Regions from separate parts of the Mesorhizobium sp. WSM4813 genome, predicted to be linked through region 2. Evidence: predicted binding sites of a transcription regulator. Region 2 holds the regulator's gene; the other holds the start of a gene.
The links. Region 2 encodes PhoB, which activates phosphate uptake and scavenging genes when phosphate is short. Its sites were predicted from a motif close to TGTCATNNANCTGTCAT; they were not measured.
Positions count from the first base shown of each region.

Region 1 (6,169 bases), on a different contig from region 2:
ACAGACCCGCCACCGCATCCCCGAGCACCCGCTGACCGCAGGCCAGGTGCTTGTCTATCAGGTGCCGATTCCCGAGCCGCTGCGCTTCCTCGAGCCGCGCGAAACGGAAACGCGCAAGATGCATGCGCTGGAGGAATACGGCCTCATGCATGTAAAACTCTACGAAGACATCGCCAGGCATGGCCGCATCGCCACCACCTACGCCTATCCGGTCAAGGTCGAGGGTCGCTATGTGATGGATCCGTCGCCGACGCCGAAGTTCGACAATCCGAAAATGCACCGTTCGCCGGCTCTGCAACTGTTCGGCGCCGGCCGCGAGAAGCGCATCTATGCGCTGCCGCCTTTCACCGATGTGGTCAGCCTCGACTTCGAGGACCATCCCTTCGAGGTACAGACCTTCGACCAGCCCTGCGCGCTGTGCGCGGCCGAGAACGTCTATCTCGACGAGGTCATCCTCGACGACCATGGCGGCCACATGTTCGTCTGTTCCGACACCGACCATTGCGAGAAGCGGCGCGAACAAGGCCATCGCGGCCACCTTGCGCCTGAAACCCCTCGTGCCCTGGAAAAAACGGAGCCGGCGCAATGACCGACGAACCGCTGCTGCGCGTTTCCGCGCTGTCCAAATTCTATGGCTCGCGCGTCGGCTGCGAGAACGTCACCTTCGACCTGTGGCCGGGCGAGGTGCTGGCGGTAGTCGGCGAATCCGGTTCCGGCAAGACGACGCTGCTCAATTGCCTGTCGACCCGGCGGCTGCCGAGCTCCGGCACCGCCAGCTACCGCATGCGCGACGGCCAGTTCCGCGAGCTTTACCGCATGAGCGAGGCCGAGCGCCGCTTCCTGATGCGCACCGACTGGGGTTTTGTCCACCAGAACCCGGCCGACGGGCTGCGCATGACGGTGTCGGCCGGCGCCAATGTCGGCGAGCGGCTGATGGCGGTCGGCGACCGCCACTATGGAAAAATCCGCACCACCGCCGTCGACTGGCTGTCGCGCGTCGAGATCGACGAGGACCGCATCGACGACGAACCACGCGCCTTCTCCGGCGGCATGCGCCAGCGCCTGCAGATCGCCCGCAACCTCGTCACCGGGCCACGGCTGGTGTTCATGGACGAGCCGACCGGCGGCCTCGACGTTTCCGTGCAGGCGCGCCTGCTCGACCTGTTGCGCGGCCTGGTCACCGACCTTGGCCTGGCGGCCATCGTCGTCACCCACGACCTTGCGGTGGCGCGTCTGCTGTCGCAACGCATGATGGTGATGAAGGACGGCCGCGTCGTCGAAAGCGGCCTCACCGACCGCGTGCTCGACGACCCGCGCGCGCCCTACACCCAGCTTCTCGTTTCTTCGATACTGCAGGTGTAACCATGGCAACCCCGCTCGTCGTCTCCGATGTCGCTAAGAGCTTCACCATGCATCTGCGCGACGGCATCAATCTGCCGGTCGTCACCGGCGTGTCGTTCTCGATCAGGAGCGGCGAATGTGCGGTGCTCGGCGGCCCGTCCGGCGCCGGCAAGAGCTCGATCCTGAAGATGCTCTACGGCAACTACGCCGTCGACGTAGGCCAGATCATCGTCCAGCACGAGGACGGGCTCATCGATCTCGCGACGGCCAGCCCGCGCACCGTGCTTGCCGTGCGCCGGCTCACGATCGGCTATGTCAGCCAGTTCCTGCGCACCGTGCCGCGCGTCTCGGCGCTGGATGTCGTCGCCGAACCGCTGGTCGAACGCGGCGAGGACCGTGACGTTGCGCGCAACAAGGCACGCGCCTTGCTGGCGCAGCTCAACCTGCCCGAAAAACTCTGGATGCTGCCGCCGGCGACGTTTTCCGGCGGCGAGCAGCAGCGCGTCAACATCGCGCGCGGTTTCATCACCGAGCATCCGATCCTGCTGCTCGACGAACCGACCGCCTCGCTCGATGCCAGGAACCGCGACGTGGTGATTGCGCTGATCGCGGCCAAGAAGGCGGCAGGCGTTGCCCTGCTTGGCATCTTCCACGGCCACGACGTGCGCGAGGCGGTGGCCGACCGCGTCATCGACGTGACCGCTTTTGCCGCCGGAAAAATCGCCGCATGACCAGAAAACTGTCGGAAGCGCCGCTGGTCCACGAGACGGCGGAAGTCGAGAACTCGACGCTGGGCCGCTGGACCGAGATCGCCGACCGCTGCCGGGTTTCCGAAAGTACGCTCGGCGACTATTCCTATATGATGCAGGACTGCGGCGTCTGGTGCGCGAGGATCGGCAAATTCGCCAACATCGCCGCCAATGTGCGCATCAACGCCACCAATCATCCCACCTGGCGGCCGACGCTGCACCATTTCACCTATCGCGCCTCGGACTATTGGGACGACGTCAAGCACGAGAGCGAATTCTTCGCCCAGCGCCGCGCCAAGCGCGTCACCATCGGCCACGACACCTGGCTTGGCCACGGCTCGACCATCCTGCCTGGCGTCACCGTGGGTGACGGCGCGGCGGTCGGCGCCGGCGCCGTAGTATCGAAAGATGTCGCGCCCTACACCATTGTCGGCGGCGTGCCGGCGAAACCGATCCGCGAACGCTTCGACCGCCGCACGGCGGAACGCTATCAGGCACTTGCCTGGTGGGATTGGGACCATGCCCGCCTGCGCGCCGCGCTGGGCGATTTTCGCGCGCTTTCGGCGGAAGCGTTTCTGGAAAAATACGGCTGACCGCAGGGCGAACTCCCGTTTCATACCTCTGACACATGAGTCGGACAGGACGCGGTCGGTCTTTCCTGGGATCGCGCTTCACTCCCTCAAACCGCCGCTGGCCGGATTCTTTGCCGGCTCCAATCCTCCCGTGCATCTCGGAAAGCGCTGCGACAGCGCAGACAATTTTCTCGTCGAGCATCGAGGAACTCCTGGTCCTGCGTTGATGGTCGCGTTGCCTCTGCACCTGTGGGCGGTAACAAAACTGACATCAATCCGACACCGCAGTTTCATGCGGCTGCGCTAGCGAAGGTTAACAGACCTTCGAAATGCGACTGGACTGGAACTTGCCCCATGTCAGCGACCTCAGCCACGCTCGAAATCCGCGGCGTCACCCGCCGGTTTGGCAGGAACACCGCCGTCAGCAATGTCGACATCTCGATCCCGCACGGCCAGATGGTCGGCATTATCGGCCGCTCGGGCGCCGGCAAGTCGACGCTTTTGCGCATGATCAACCGCCTCATCGATCCGAGCCAAGGGTCGATTTTCTTTGACGGCGCCGAAGTTTCCAGCCTGCGCGGCTCGCTGCTCAGGCGCTGGCAGCGCGATTGCGCCATGATCTTCCAGCAATTCAACCTGGTGCCGCGTCTCGACGTGCTGACCAACGTGCTGCTCGGCCGACTCAATCACCGCTCGACCGTTGTCAATCTGCTCGGTGTCTTCTCCCGCGAGGAACGAGCCGAGGCGATCGCGGCGCTTGAACGTCTCGACATCGCTCGGACGGCGCTGCAGCCGGCCGGCACCTTGTCCGGCGGCCAGCAGCAGCGCGTTGCGATTGCCCGCGCCATGATGCAGCAGCCGAAGGTGATCCTCGCCGACGAGCCGATCGCCTCGCTCGACCCGCTCAACGCCAAGGTGGTGATGGATTCGCTGCAGGACATCAATCTGCGCGAGGGCCTCACCGTCGTCACCAATCTCCACACGCTGGATACCGCGCGCACCTACTGCAACCGCATCATCGGCATGGCCGCCGGCAAGGTGGTGTTCGACGGTCCGCCAGAAGACCTCAATCGCGACGCCGTGCGCATGGTCTATGGCGCCGACAGCAATGGCGGCGAAATCTCCGAGGCCATTACCTCGACCAGCGTCACCATCAAGCAAAAAATCGCCGCATCCGCCGGACCGCTCGAGCCTGCATTTCCCGGCTACTAGCTCCATGATCCCCGACCAGTGGACACCGGTATACGGAAGATCATGGACAGGCAAACGAGCGCCTGGATCGCCAGCCCGCGTCAAGGGCGCTGTCAAAAATTCAAACGCTGCCGGCGCGATGCCGGAACCAACAGGAGAGACGCGAAATGTTTAGAAAAATACTTTTCGGTGCCGTTTCCATCCTCGCCGTGGCGGTGGGCGCGGTCCAGGCACAGGACCTGAAGGAATTCCGCGTCGGCATTCTCGGCGGCGAGAACGAAGCCGACCGTCTGCGCAACTACCAGTGCTTCTCCGACCACATCAAGGAAGTCCTCGGCGTCGAGAAAGTTTCGCTGTTCCCGGCCGCCGACTATGACGGCGTCATCCAGGGCCTGCTCGGTGGCACGCTTGACTTTGCCGAACTGGGCGCCTCCGGCTATGCCAAGATCTATCTCGAAAACAAGGACGCGGTTCAGCCGATCCTGACGACGGTCCAGACCGACGGTTCGACCGGCTACCATTCGGTCATGGTTGCCCGTGCTGATTCCGGCATCAAGACGCTCGCCGACATGAAGGGCAAGAAACTCGGTTTTGCCGATCCCGATTCGACTTCCGGTTACCTGATCCCGGTCACGTCGCTGCCCAAGGACATCGGCATGGATGTGAAGAGCTACTTCGCGTCGACCGGTTTCGGCGGCGGCCACGAACAGCTTGTCCTTGAAGTTCTGAAAGGTACATTCGATGCCGGCACCACCTGGGCCTCCGGCGTCGGCGACTTCAACGACGGCTACAGCTCGGGCAATCTGCGCAAGATGGTCGACAAGGGCGTCCTCAAAATGGACGACCTTGTCGAATTGTGGCAGTCGCCGCTGATCCCGAACGGTCCGCTGGTCGTGCGCACGTCGATCGACGCCGATGCCAAGCAGAAGATCACCGACTTCCTGACCAAGCTCCCGGAAACCGATCCGGCCTGTTTCTCGGCAATTCAGGGCGGCGATTACAAAGGCTATTCACCGGTCACCCCGGAGTTCTATCAGCCGATCATCGACGCCCGTAAGGCGAAGATCGGCTCGTAAGCAAACTGCCACAACGCCGCGGGGGCCATGCGCCGCCGGCGGCGTTGCCGCATCAGGGGCCGGGGATTTATCGATGAATGCGACCGACGTTTACCGCGCGCCTGCGCTTTCGCCGGAGGGAGCTACTGTCGAGCGGCATTGGCGCGACCTCGCCGCTCGCCGGCGCCTTTATACGATCGGCGGCCTGGTTTTCCTGCTTCTTGCACTCTCTGGCTCGCTCTGGTTCGCCAACGAAACCAACGCCGGAAAGTTCTTCGACCGCCTTCCCTACATCGCCGACTTTTTCACCGAATTGAAGCCGCGCGACTGGTTCGACCCGGTGCGCGCGCTGTTCGACCTGCCGTCCCCCTATGACGATGGCAGCCTCAAATTCGACTATCCCGAAAGCCGGGTCTATCTGACCCAAAGCATCTACATTCCGGAGTACTTCCACCGGATGATCGAGACGCTGAACATCGCCCTGTTTTCAACGCTGGTGGGCGCCACATTCGGTTTCCTGCTCTGCTTCCTCGCTGCAGGCAACATCACCGCCAGCCGCTGGCTCCGCTTCACCACGCGCCGCTTCCTTGAAATCGTCCGCGCCTTTCCGGAAATCGTCATAGCCGGCTTCTTTCTGGCAATCTTCTCGCTTGGACCCATTCCGGCGATCATCGCGGTCAGCATCCACACCGTTGGCGCGCTCGGAAAAATGTTCTTCGAAGTGGTCGAGAATGCCGACATGAAGCCTGAAGAAGGCTTGCGCGCCGTTGGCGCCAACTGGGTCGAACGGGTGTGGTTCGGCATCGTGCCTCAGGTCCTGCCCAACTTCATGAGCTATTTCCTGCTCCGCTTCGAAATCAATGTGCGCGCTTCGACCATTCTCGGCGCTGTCGGCGCCGGCGGCATCGGCGAATCCCTGCGTCTTTCGATCGGCCGAGGCCATGAGGCCAAGACCATTGCCATCGTCTTCCTGCTGTTCTGCACGATTGTCGCCGTCGATCAGTTTTCGGCATGGCTGAGGCATCATCTGGTCGGCCGGCAAGCGTTCGCATACGGGCGCGGAGAGTAACACCATGAACGCCGACGCCATCGACGACATCGCCGCTCGCCACCCGGACGCATTCCGGCGCTCGCTGTGGAAGCGCTACGCCACTCCGATCGGCATCCTTCTCTGCATTCTCTATACCTTCTATTGTTCGTGGTTCTTCTCGGTCGCCAGCGTTCTCGAAAAGGCGAACTGGAACCTTGCCGGCGCTTATCT
Region 1 covers NZ_JBVVQU010000051.1:20,835-27,003, forward strand. Annotated here, with positions in the region: gene AC0L25_RS24895 (alpha-D-ribose 1-methylphosphonate 5-phosphate C-P-lyase PhnJ) at 1-589, shown strand, start outside; gene phnK (phosphonate C-P lyase system protein PhnK) at 586-1,362, shown strand; gene phnL (phosphonate C-P lyase system protein PhnL) at 1,365-2,072, shown strand; gene AC0L25_RS24910 (DapH/DapD/GlmU-related protein) at 2,069-2,683, shown strand; gene phnC (phosphonate ABC transporter ATP-binding protein) at 3,017-3,874, shown strand; gene phnD (phosphonate ABC transporter substrate-binding protein) at 4,021-4,929, shown strand; gene phnE (phosphonate ABC transporter, permease protein PhnE) at 5,003-5,977, shown strand; gene phnE (phosphonate ABC transporter, permease protein PhnE) at 5,982-6,169, shown strand, end outside.
Region 1: phnC (phosphonate ABC transporter ATP-binding protein) is a predicted target of PhoB. The motif match lies at 2,929-2,945, and genes of this name have one in related genera.

Region 2 (6,169 bases):
AGGGCGCGACCGACAAGATGTTCACCAATCCCGACGACAAGCGCACCCAGGACTACATCACCGGCCGGTTCGGCTGAGCGGTCCGGCGGCGAATTTCGAACACGAGGACAGTATCATGGGTGAACACACCGTCGCATCTTTCGACGAGGAACTGGAGCACATCGACAGGCTGATCCGCGACATGGACGAGCTCGCCGCCGCGATGGTCGCAGCCTCGATCCGCGCGTTGCTTGCGTCAGACAATGCGATGGCGCAGCGCGTCGTCTCGGACGACGCCATCATGGATGCGCGGCAGCGCGAACTCGACGATAGTGCGATCACGCTGATCGCCAAGCGGCAGCCGATGGCGCAAGATCTGCGCGCCGTGGTTGGCGCAATCCGCATGGCCGGTGATCTCGAGCGCATCGGCGATTTGGCCAAGAACATAGCCAAGCGGGTCAGCGCAGTCGGGCAGAGCGCCACGCCGCGTAATCTGTCGCACGGTATCGACGCGATGGCGGATCTCGTTCTTGTGCAGCTCCGCGGCGTGGTCGAGCACTATGTGGCGCGCAATGCCGGCGCGTTGAAAGAACTGCGCGCCGACGACCAGAAGATCGACGTGAAATACACGGCGGTTTTTCGCGAACTCCTGACCTACATGATGGAGGATCCGCGCAACATCACCGCCTGCACGCATCTTCTGTTCTGCGCCAAGAATCTCGAGCGTATCGGCGATCATGTCACCAACATCGCCGAAAACGCCTACTATGTCGTGACCGGGCAGCAATTGCCGGCGGATCGCCCGAAGCTCGACGAAACGACCATGTCGGCGTCGGCGACATGACAGGAGTGACCGGCCGATGATCGCGCCGCGCATCATGGTGGTGGAGGACGAAGAGCCGCTGGGCGTCCTCCTTCGCTACAATCTGGAATCCGAAGGTTATCAGGTTGAGGTGGTGACGCGCGGCGACGAGGCCGAAATCCGGCTGCAGGAAAACGTGCCCGATCTGCTGGTGCTCGACTGGATGGTGCCGGCGGTTTCCGGCATCGAGCTTTGCCGGCGCCTTCGGGTGCGTCCCGAAACCGAGCGACTGCCGATCATCATGCTGACCGCGCGCGGCGAGGAGAGCGACCGGGTGCGCGGCCTTTCCACGGGAGCCGACGACTATCTGGTCAAGCCGTTCTCGACACCGGAATTCATGGCCAGGGTCAAGGCGCTGCTGCGCCGCGCCAAGCCCGAAGTGCTGTCCAGCGTGCTGAAGGTCGGCGACATCGTGCTCGATCGCGAGTCGCACAGGGTCTATCGCAAGAAGAGCGAGATCCGGCTCGGGCCAACCGAGTTCCGGCTGCTCGAATTCATGATGCGGCACCCGGGTCGGGTCTTCTCGCGCAGCCAGTTGCTCGACAATGTCTGGGGCGAGACGATCTACATTGACGAGCGCACGGTGGACGTCCATGTCGGACGGTTGCGCAAGGCGGTCAACAATGGTCGCATGCCCGATGTCATCCGCACCATCCGCGGCGCGGGCTATGCGATCAGGGAAGACTAGCTGATATTCAGGTGATGCCGGCCTGCGACCGGCGGCTTCCTGCGCTTACCTACAGCGCCGCGCGCCCCTGTTGGGCGCGCAAAGGACGCTGTAGAGCTTTGATTTTGCGCATGACCCTTCCGAAATCGATCTCGATTTCGGGGTCATGCGCGGGCTCACGTACCCAAAAGTACGCTCCGCTCCGGTTCTCGGAACCCACTGTTCTCGACTCGGCCTGACCTGAATCTCAACACATCCCCAAGTCGCGATCCGGCGATCCCTGCCTTCGAATTCAAGCCACGTTCTTTCCGACCGAGCCGGCTCGCGCCTGGATGCCCGGCGCGAAAATCTCCTGGTCGACGAAACTCAGCGCCCGCATGGCACAGCCTTCGCGGATCAGCGGCAGTTCGTTCGGCTCGGTGTCGAAGGAAATCGAACCCGAATGCTGGCCGCCGGCGGTCTGGGCGATGGCCTCGCGCAGGGCCGGCTCGATCAGGTCGAAGGCGGCAGCGCTGGCGCCGACCATGGCGACCGGCGCCGGATCGATCAGCGCGAATAGGCTGCCGAGCCCGAAGCCGAGTGCTTCGCCAGCCTTGCGGTAGGCTTCGCGCTCCGGTCCGTCCGTCTGGCGCGCCCGGGCCGCCAGTGCCCGCATCGCGGCGTCGCTGACATCGGCGACCGGCTCGGCGTTCTCGCTCAATTGCCTTGCGTTGCGCCAGATGGCGTAGTTGCCGGCATAGGCCTCGACGCAGCCACGCCGCCCGCAGCGGCAAAGCGCGCCGCCCGGCCGATGGATCATGTGGCCGAATTCACCGCCTGAGGAATGGGTGCCGGTGAACAGTTCGCTCTTCAGCACCAGCCCCATACCGATGCCATGCGAGAGCAGGATGGCGATGAAATCATCGCGGTAGCGATCCGGGTCGCGCCAACGCAGCGCCACGGCCATCATGTTGCAGTCGTTCTCCATGATGGCCGGGATGCCGAACTCGCGTTCCAGAATGTCGGCGAAGGCGATATTCGTCTGCGGCGTGATCGGCGACCACAACATGGCGCGCGCATGGGAATCGGTGATGCCCTGGATCGCCAGCGCGATGCGGGCGACGCTTTGGACATCGAGGTCGGGGTCTTCGAGCCGCCGCCGGACGATGGCGACACATTCGCCGATCAGCTCGTCGCGCGACATGGTCAGCGTGTCCAGCCGGCGTTGTTCCTCGGCGACCACCTGTCCGGCATAGTCGATGACGGCGACCGACAGGAAATTCAGCGACAACACGACCGCCAAGACCGCAGCGGCTTCCGGATTGAGGCTGAGGCCGACCTGCGGTCGGCCGCGTTTCATCGAAACGGTCTCGCTCGCCTTGATCTCGGTCAGGATGCCTTCCTGGATCAGGTCGGAAGAGATCGCCGATATGGTCGAATGGCTGAGGGCGGTGGTTGCGGCGATCTCGGTCCGCGACGGCTGGCCGGCCCGGCGCACGGCCGAAATCACCATGGCCCGGTTGCGCCGGCGCAAATCGTCATGACGGATTCCAACCGACATTCTTTGCTTCCTCCCTATTGCCGCGGCCGCTCATGGATCGGAAGCCGTCGGTAATGTCCGACAAATACTCGCAGAGGCAGCGGGCCCTGTCATTATTTATTCCGAGACTCGAAATAAGTCGGCAGGGACATCAAGATCGACCAGGTTTGATGTTGACAGCGCTTCGGCGTCGGACCAGTATTTTTTCGAGGCTCGAAAAAATAGAGCCTTTGTGCCGGCCTTCGGGCCAGTCTGGTCGTGCCGTACGCGGCGCAGGGAGGAATATCATGAAGAGATTCACAGCCGCCATTCTGGCGGGGGTCGCCATGTCGCTGACGCTCGCGTCGGTCGCACAGGCGAAGGACAAGGTCATTGGCGTTTCGTGGTCGAATTTCCAGGAAGAGCGCTGGAAGACCGACGAAGCCGCCATGAAGACGGCGATCGAGGCGGCCGGCGACAAGTATATTTCCGCCGATGCACAGTCCAATCCCGGCAAGCAGCTGACCGACGTCGAGAGCCTGATCTCGCAAGGCGCCAACGCGCTGATCATCCTTGCGCAGGATGCCTCGGCCATCGGGCCGGCGGTGCAGAAGGCGCTGGACGAAGGCATTCCCGTCGTCGGCTATGACCGGCTGATCGAGAACAAGGACGTCTTCTATCTGACCTTCGACAACCAGGAAGTCGGCCGCATGCAGGCCCGCGAAGTGTTCAAGGTGGCGCCGGAAGGCAATTACGTCTTCATCAAGGGCTCGGGCGCCGATCCGAATGCCGATTTCCTGTTCGCCGGCTCCATGGAAGTGCTCAAGGACGCCATCGACAGCGGCAAGATCAAGAATGTCGGCGAGGCCTATACGGACGGCTGGCTTCCCGCCAACGCCCAGAAGAATATGGAACAGTTCCTGACCGCCAACGACAACAAGGTCGATGCGGTGGTTGCCGCCAATGACGGCACCGCCGGTGGCGTCGTCGCGGCGCTGACGGCGCAAGGCTTGGCCGGATCCGTCCCGGTGTCGGGCCAGGACGGCGACCATGCCGCGCTGAACCGCATCGCGCTCGGCACGCAGACCGTATCGGTGTGGAAAGACGCGCGCGAGCTCGGCAAGAACGCTGCCGAGATCGCCTCGCAGCTTGCCGACGGCAAGCAGATGACCGACATTTCGGGCGTCAAGGACTTCACCACGCCGGGCGGCAATGTCGTCAAGTCGCTGTTCCTGACGCCGATTGCCATCACCAAGGACAATCTCAACGTCGTCATCGACGCGGGCTGGATCAAGAAGGAAGAGGTCTGCGCCGGCGTGGCGGCGGGCACTGTCCCGGTCTGCAACTGATCCGGCCTTCGCAAGAAGCCTGAAACGCCGCGGCTTCACGCCGCGGCGTTTTTTCAAAAAGAATTGTTTTTCCGCTTCTCGCGGGTAACTTCTAAGCTGCTTCCGGCATCCGCGGCAGACGGCAATCCGGTGCGAGGACATCATGACCGACACGACTTCCAACAGGCCGGCCGCCGATACAGCTGCCGATCGGGCGCGTGAATCCGAGCTCAGCCCCGTCGGCCGCTTCCTCAAGGCAACCGAGCTCGACATACGCATGCTCGGCATGGTCGGCGCGCTGCTGATCATCTGGGTTGGAATCCACATCCTGTCGGGTGGGCTTTTCCTCACGCCGCGCAATCTCTGGAACCTGTCGGTGCAGACCTCCTCGGTCGCGATCATGGCGACCGGCATGGTGCTGGTCATTGTGATGCGCAACATCGATCTTTCGGTCGGCTCCGTCGAAGGCGTGATCGGCATGGTGATGGGCGTCGCGCAGGCCGAATTCCTGATCAGCGTCATGGGGTTCCAGCTTGGAAATCCCTGGATATGGATTATCGCACTGGCTGCCGGCGTGGTGCTCGGCCTGATAATCGGCGCGCTCCAGGGCTTCATCATCGCCTATCTCGAGGTTCCGGCCTTCATCGTGACGCTGGGCGGCCTGCTGATCTGGCGCGGCATGGCGTGGCTGATGACGAGCGGGCGCACCGTCGCGCCGCTCGACGCCACATTCCAGCTCATGGGTGGCGGGCCGCGTGGCTCGATCGGGGCAACCGCAAGCTGGATCGTCGGCATTCTCGCCTGTGTGGCCGTCGCTTTCATGCTGCTCAACGGCCGGACGCAGCGCAAGCGGTTCAAGTTCCCGCTGCGGCCGGTCTGGGCGGAGACCTTGCTTGGCGTTGTCGCCTGCGCCGCCATCCTCGGCGCCGTCTGGATCACCAATTCCTATCCCTGGCCGATCGGCATCGTTCGCCAGTACGCCCAGCGGACCGGCATCACCGTTCCGGAAGGCGGGCTGTTCATCGCCCATGGCATCGCCATACCGGTGCTGATCGCGGTCACTGTCGGCATCGTCATGACCTTCATCACCAGGCGCACCCGTTTCGGCCGCTATGTCTTTGCCATCGGCGGCAATCCGGAAGCGGCGGAACTCGCCGGCATCAACACGCGCTGGGTGACCATGAAGGTGTTCATGATCATGGGCGTGCTGGCCGCGATCAGCGCGGCGATTGCGTCGGCCCGTCTCAATGCGTCGACCAATGCGCTAGGTACGCTGGACGAGTTGCTGGTCATCGCGGCCGCGGTCATCGGCGGTACGTCGCTGGCCGGCGGCTCCGGCACGGTGCTCGGCGCCATGCTGGGCGCGCTTCTGATGCAGTCGTTGCAGTCCGGCATGGTGTTGCTGGGCATCGATTCACCGCTTCAGAGCGTCGTCGTCGGCGCCGTCCTGGTCGTCGCCGTCTGGCTCGATACCGTCTACCGCAAGCGGGTCTGAGCATGATCCCGAGCCGAAGGTCCGCGTCAGTGAAAAGTGGATATCCGTTTTCGGTTCAACACCATGCTCCAGCAAAAACCATAGGGAGGAACGATCATGGCTGACACAACTGCTCCCACGCCGCTGATCGATATGCGCAATATTTCGATTGCCTTTGGCGGCATTCGCGCCGTCGACGATGCGTCGATCGACCTTTTCCCGGGCGAGGTCGTGGCGCTGCTTGGCCACAACGGCGCCGGCAAATCGACGCTGATCAAGATCCTGTCCGGCGCCTACAAGCGCGATTCTGGCCAGATCTTCGTCAATGGCGAGGAGGCTTCGATCTCCAATCCGCGCGACG
Region 2 covers NZ_JBVVQU010000007.1:80,162-86,330, reverse strand. Annotated here, with positions in the region: gene pstB (phosphate ABC transporter ATP-binding protein PstB) at 1-77, shown strand, start outside; gene phoU (phosphate signaling complex protein PhoU) at 116-823, shown strand; gene phoB (phosphate regulon transcriptional regulator PhoB) at 840-1,529, shown strand; gene AC0L25_RS05860 (ROK family protein) at 1,801-3,048, opposite strand; gene xylF (D-xylose ABC transporter substrate-binding protein) at 3,315-4,355, shown strand; gene AC0L25_RS05850 (sugar ABC transporter permease) at 4,498-5,829, shown strand; gene AC0L25_RS05845 (ATP-binding cassette domain-containing protein) at 5,926-6,169, shown strand, end outside.